DNA from 2 places in the Paenibacillus sp. GCM10027627 genome. Region 2 is predicted to be linked to the other one. Evidence: riboswitches for the same ligand, from Rfam matches in the RefSeq annotation. Region 2 holds a riboswitch; the other holds the start of a gene.
The links. A riboswitch is a leader RNA that binds a small molecule or an ion and turns the genes downstream of it on or off. The one in region 2 is predicted to bind cyclic di-AMP.

Region 1: another riboswitch for cyclic di-AMP. It lies ahead of ACFQZE_RS10660 (hypothetical protein); the one in region 2 lies ahead of ACFQZE_RS05145 (hypothetical protein).

The regions. Positions count from the first base shown of each region.
Region 1 is NZ_JBHTHB010000002.1:592,457-595,850, reverse strand. Features, by position in the region: gene ACFQZE_RS10670 (ABC transporter permease) at 1-70, shown strand, start outside; gene ACFQZE_RS10665 (ABC transporter permease) at 72-854, shown strand; gene ACFQZE_RS10660 (hypothetical protein) at 963-1,409, opposite strand; cyclic di-AMP (ydaO/yuaA leader) riboswitch at 1,414-1,591, opposite strand; gene ACFQZE_RS10655 (aldolase catalytic domain-containing protein) at 1,758-2,717, shown strand; gene ACFQZE_RS10650 (hypothetical protein) at 3,365-3,394, opposite strand, start outside.
Region 2 is NZ_JBHTHB010000001.1:1,107,756-1,111,149, forward strand. Features, by position in the region: gene trhO (oxygen-dependent tRNA uridine(34) hydroxylase TrhO) at 1-134, shown strand, start outside; gene asd (aspartate-semialdehyde dehydrogenase) at 178-1,263, opposite strand; T-box leader at 1,352-1,623, opposite strand; cyclic di-AMP (ydaO/yuaA leader) riboswitch at 1,868-2,032, shown strand; gene ACFQZE_RS05145 (hypothetical protein) at 2,037-2,480, shown strand; gene ACFQZE_RS05150 (APC family permease) at 2,565-3,394, shown strand, end outside.

The sequences.
Region 1 (3,394 bases), on a different contig from region 2:
TGTTCTTGTTAGTGTTGGAAGACTACTGATGCGCAAAGCGCTTCGTTCCGTCGTTGTGCAAGGAGGTTAATATGAGGCTGTATTTTAAATATTTGACTATCCATCTAAAATCTCAAATGCAATACCGGACTTCGTTTTTTCTGATGAGCTTCGGCCAGTTTTTTATCCCGTTTGTAGTATTTGGCGGATTGTACCTGATGTTCGAGCGATTTGGACAGCTTAAAGGCTGGAGCTTTTTTGAGGTGGCGCTCTGTTTCGCCGTTATTCATTTGGCCTTTTCTTTGAGCGAATGTTTTGCCAGAGGGTTTGACGCTTTTTCTTCTCTTATCGTGAGAGGAGATTTCGATCGGCTGCTGGTGAGGCCTAGAAGCGCCGCGCTTCAGGTGTTGGGCTCCAAATTCGAGTTTACGAGAATCGGCAGGCTGACGCAAAGCATGGTCGTGATCATTTGGGCCATTTCCAATTTGCCGGCGGTATGGAGCCTCCCTAAGCTGCTTATTTTACTATGTATGATTATGAACGGCGTGTTTATTTTTACGGGCATATTTATATTGGCGGCTACTTTTTGCTTCTGGACGGTGCAAGCGCTGGAGGTGGCGAACGTATTTACAGACGGAGGGAGGGAAATGGCTCAATATCCTCTTAGCATCTACGAAAAAGGGGTGACGAGGTTTTTTACCTTTATTATTCCGTTTGGCTGCGTCAGCTACTTGCCTCTACTTTATTTATTGGATAAAAAAGAAGGAAGCTTGCTGCTGCCCATCCTTATTCCGTTTGGCGGGCTGTTGTTTTTGCTCCCTTGTCTGCTAGTATGGCGGATAGGAGTTCGGCATTATCGTTCGACGGGATCGTAATGAGCGGGCAGACAACCTCGAAAAATAAAAGGAGCCCGCTCCTCCATTTGTAGGGGATTAGGGCTCCTTTTGTTTCCGTTGCCGGTGCATCCGGCGCAAGGGTTGAATTTAATCCAACGACAAATAGGCGACGGCGCGCTGCTGAAGAACCGCTTCCTCAGAAAAGCCAACATCTGTTGGGGCACCGATTTTTTGAGTCCCTGATTCATGAAAAAGCTGAACGGCTCCAGCAAACAGTTTGTAAGCGCGGTAGTCGGGGTTAATGGATTCCGCAATTCGCTCGGCAAGACTTTCCGATAAGGAAGCAAGCGTGAATCGTCCGAGAAAAGATCGGAGCAGCGTTCCCCATCGGTCAAGCTGCAAGCTGGCGTCGCTGTCGCTGACGAAATGCTCGCTCCATCCATATCCAAGATCGCTGCTAAGACGCAGACAGACACGATGGCCGGAAGGATCGATCGCAAGTGCAGGAATCACAAATACTTCAATGCGGTGAATGGTTAGATGCTGGGGCTCGTTCGGTGGATACGGGGAATCATGTACGGATAATGACAACATAAGACATCTCTCCTTTGTCCGCTTACGAGGTTAGCTGTCGGATTCGGGCTAGAGAGTAGCCCTACCGGAGATACCAATCCCCGGATTCACCCCTTGCAGGCAATGGCATGCGATCTATAGAGCAGCCCCTGCGTTGGTTCCCCCGCTTTTTTCTTGATGAAAAAATTCAGCATTTATGTTTACATAATAGTTTAGCTCTAAAATATCAATTTGTAAATCAAATATTCGGTGAAGGGCAATCGTCTAAATTATCCAATTACCGACATATTTGCTTTGCGTTCATGGTCTTTTTCAAGTATGATGGTAGTTAAAAATGAACTCATGTTCAGATCAAAAGGAGCAGCAAGTATGCATTCGAAAACTAGTCATTGCAAAATTGTCGATTGTACAATCCGCGACGGCGGACTCGTGAATAACTGGGATTTCAGTGTCGAGTTTGTCCAGCACCTTTATAATTGCCTGAACGAAGCCGGCGTAGATTATATGGAGATCGGCTACAAAAACTCGCCTAAATTGCTGAAGGGTGCGGAAGAGGCAGGCCCTTGGCGTTTTCTAAACGATGATTTTCTTAAGAAGGTCATTCCGAACAAAGGCAATACAAAGCTGTCCGCGCTGGTTGATATCGGCCGCGTTGACGAAAACGACATTTTGCCTCGCAGCGAGAGCTTGCTCGACCTGATTCGCGTAGCCTGCTACATTCAAGATGTAGATAAGGCGCTCGAGCTTGTGCAAGTGTTCCACGACCGTGGCTATGAAACGACTCTTAACATTATGGCTCTTTCCAACGTTATGGAGAACCAACTGGTAGAGGCGTTCAACCTGATTAACGATAGCGTCGTCGACGTCGTTTATATCGTGGATTCCTACGGCAGCTTGAAGCCGGATGATGTTGGCTACTTGGTGGATAAATTCCAGCAATATTTGCCGAACAAACGTCTTGGCGTTCATGCTCACAACAACATGCAATTGGCGTTTGCCAATACATTAGTTGCTGCCGGCAAAGGCGTAGAGCTGCTGGACGCTTCCGTTTACGGCATGGGCCGTGCAGCGGGCAACTGCAATACGGAGCTTCTTGTTTCCGAATTGCAAAATACGAAGTATAACGTCCGCCCAGTGCTGGACATGATCGAAAAATACATGATCCCGCTTCGCGAAAAAGAAGAGTGGGGCTACATCATTCCTTACATGATTACAGGCATTTTGGATGAGCATCCGCGCTCCGCAATGGCGCTTCGCGCATCGGCTGACAAGGACAAAGCGGTCGATTTCTACGACCGTTTGACGACACCGGAAATTTCTTCGAAATAATTAGACGAAATTATTTAGTTGAACTTATTTGGTTGAAATTGTGTAGCAGAAATAAATACAAAAGGAGGGAGCATAACGCTCCCTCCTTTTGTGTTGTTGAGAAACTTTTGATATACGTAAGTCTGAGGCTTTGAGACCGCCAAAAACTATGATCAAACCGTCTGACAAGCTAATTTAGTGGTTTCTGGCGCAACTAAAAGCTCCAAATGGCGGGAAACGACTCGTGTAGTGGTTTCTGGCGCAACTAAAAGCTCTACATGGTGGGTTAAGACTCGTGTAGTGGTTTCTGGCGCAACTAAAAGCTCTACATGGTGGTTACGACTTGTGTAGTGGTTTCTGGCGCAACTAAAAGCTCTAAGTGGCGGGTTACGACTTATGTAGTGGTTTCTGGCGCAACTAAAAGCTCCAAATGGCGGGTTACGACTTGTGTAGTGGTTTCTGGCACAACTAAAAGCTCTAAATAGTGGGTTACGACACGTGTAGTGGTTTCTGGCTCAACTAAATGCATCCTCGGCTTGTTTGGCTTGGCAGTCACCATACTTCCTTTTGGCAAGAGCGATTGCCTGGCGAAACGTTCGTCCTAAAAAAGAAATTTAAATGAGAAGGACGGAGCACAACGCTCCGTCCTCTTTTAAACTTTAAATAAATTATTGCGTCTTCTTCAGTTCGCCTTCTCC
Region 2 (3,394 bases):
CTGATACTTATATCAACTGCGCCGACGACTTGTGCCATCATCAGCATCTCGTATGCGACGATTGTCAAGAAACCTATGAGCACTATTGTACCGAAGATTGCAAAACGAACGATCAAGCTAGAAAGCTGGCTTAACTTATAAAAAAAGCGGGCTCTCACAGAGAGCCCGCTTTTTTATTTATTTGGCTTGAATATAACCTTCCGCTTTAAGCAGCTCGGCGATCAGTACAGCTCCGCCAGCCGCGCCGCGCAATGTGTTATGGGAGAGACCTACAAACTTGTAGTCGTAAATGGAATCTTCACGCAATCGTCCCGCCGAAACGCCCATTCCGCGCTCGATGTCGCGATCCAGTTTCGTTTGAGGACGGTTTTCCTCTTCGAAATAAGTGATAAACTGCTTCGGCGCGCTAGGCAGTCCCAGTTCTTGCGGACGTCCTTTGAACTCCGACCAGCGGGCAAGTATTTCTTCTCTGGAAGGCTTTTTCTCAAACGATGCAAACACAGCCGCCAAATGCCCATCCGTTACTGGAACGCGAATACATTGAGTCGTAATAAGCGGAGCGCTTGCTTTCACAATTCCTCCGTTTTGGATGCTGCCCCAAATACGCAAAGGCTCCTGCTCGCTCTTTTCTTCTTCCCCGCCAATATAAGGGATGACATTGTCTAGCATGTCAGGCCAATCCGTGAAATTTTTGCCAGCGCCGGAAATGGCTTGGTACGTAGTCGCCACAACTTTGGTCGGTTTAAAATCCTTTAATGCGTGCAGCGCCGGAACGTAGCTCTGAATGGAACAGTTAGGCTTCACCGCAATAAACCCGGTAGCCGTTCCAAGCCGCTTTCTTTGCGCGGCAATAATGTCGATATGCTCGGGGTTGATTTCTGGAATAACCATCGGAATATCCGGCGTCCAGCGATGTGCCGAGTTGTTGGAAATGACGGGCGTGCCCGTTTTCGCATAGGCCTCTTCCAAAGCTTGAATTTCCGCCTTTTTCATATCCACCGCGCAAAAAATAAAGTCGACTCCAGAAGCAACCTCCTCCACTTTAGATGCGTCCTGCACGACGATTCCCTTTACATCTTCCGGAATTGGAGTGGCAAGCTTCCATCTTCCTTGAACGGATTCTTCATATGTTTTGCCTGCCGAGCTTGCGCTGGCCGCAATAGCTGTTACTTGAAACCAAGGATGACCGTTAAGCAGCTCAATAAAACGCTGACCGACCATTCCTGTACCGCCGACAATACCTGCTTTCAATTTTGCTGACATGAGACATTCAAATCCTTTCGTAATGTGATATGCTTCATAGCTATTCAAAAAGGAAATAAAAAAATCCCACCCCTAAGACTATCATAGTCTCAGGGACGAGATTTGTAACTCGCGGTACCACCCTAAATTTGCCGATATGTCGCCATATGGGCCTCTTCGAGTACGGCATAGCTTTTCGCTCAATGCTTTATACTCTAGCTCTGTAACAGGAGCTCCTGTCGCATCACCCCTTCCCCTTTAGGAAGTTCCGACGCGCTGCTCTGAGTCTTTTTTCAATAAGGAATTCAATGCCCTCTTTCAGCTGGCAAGGGCTCTCTGGAAAGGAATTCGGTTATTTACTCGTCTCTTCAATGCATTTGATATTGCGATTATATTATCAAATAACTTTTCCGCCGTAAACCTTTTTTTCAAAATTCGCATCATTTCCAGAGCAATCAGAGCAAGGCACGAGGGAGAATGAATGCGCTATTTCTAGATAATCCCTCTTTTTCTCGGAAAAACGAGTCATTTTCGCTTACCTTGAGCCTACACTGCTTGCATTGGCTTCATTTCGCATTTTACAAAAATTGGACCCGGATTTAAAATGACCTCATGCCAATTGCGGCCACTACTATCGCTGAAATTTTCGAAACGAAAATGCGGGGGAACCAACCGTGAAGTCGTACATTATATGTACATACGTTCACAGGGGTGAATCCGGCGTTACTCCGGTAGGGCGGCTCCCGGCCCGAATCCGTCAGCTAACCTCGCAAGCGAACAGAGGAGAGATTTTAATGATGATGACATCGCCATCCTATGTTTACCCTTTACAACCCACCATCCTGCGACCTACTTGTTTCACAGTGAAAAGAATTGAAGTGTTCGTTCTCCCCACCACCGGCGATGCGATGCCAAAGGGGTACCTCCTCTACCTGCGGCTAACGAGCAGCACGGGTACGGGCTGGAGCGAAATGTTTGTGAACGAAAGCGACAAACCGCTCGATTGGACACGATGGAGCGTGAAGCTGCTCCGTTTTGCCGGTAGACGTATCGACTTTGATTCCCAGGAACGTGAAGAACAGCAAAACAATGAATATGAGTCCGATCTGTCTCTCCAAATGTTTTTTCAAGCGGCCAATCAGATTGGACTAACTACATCTCCGTCTTTCGGCAAAGTGTACCCTCTTAATGCTACATTATTGCTGGATCGTGCGGTGTCTTACGCCTCCTTATTTTAAAGACGATTAAGTTAAACAAGAATATGGGCAAAAGTTCGGGAAATGATAAAGGGATAATTCAAGCAGATATTGGAGTGACGCTACATGTCGACATTTAAACGCCTATTAATCGGCAAGCCGTTAAAATCGACCGAACTTGGCGAGCAGAAGCTGAACAAACGAAAAGCGCTTGCCATTTTGTCCTCCGATGCCCTTTCATCGGTTGCGTATGGCCCTGAACAAATATTGATCGTCTTGTTCACGGTCAGCGCAGCCGCATTTTGGTACTCCATTCCAATCGGGATCGGCGTTCTCATTTTGCTGACTGCCTTAATTCTATCTTATCGTCAAATTATTTTTGCCTATCCGTACGGTGGCGGCGCTTATGTCGTATCCAAAAATAATCTTGGCGTATTTCCCGGGCTCGTTGCCGGCGGATCCCTGCTTGTCGATTATATTTTGACGGTTGCGGTGAGCGTCTCGGCCGGAACGGACGCCATTACGTCAGCCTTTCCTTCTTTGCACGATTATACCGTCATCATTGCCGTCGTATTTGTGATGCTTCTCACTTTGCTCAATTTGCGGGGCGTGACGGAATCTGCATCCGTGCTTGCCTATCCCGTTTATTTGTTTGTAATCACATTGTTTATTTTGATCGCTGCAGGCATATTCAACATTGTTACAGGCAGGGTGTCCCCGGAACTGCATACGCCAATCGGAACTCCTGTTGCCGGCATCGGCTTGTTTTTGTTGCTTAAAGCGTTTGCCTCCGGCAGCTCCGCGCTTACCGGCGTAGAGGCCATTTCAAACGCTATCCCAAACTTTAAACCTTCCGCCCCCCATAACGCGGCCAAAACATTGACCGCTATGGGGTTTTTGCTCGCCGTCTTATTTTCGGGCATCGTACTGCTGGCTTATTATTACGGCATCACCCC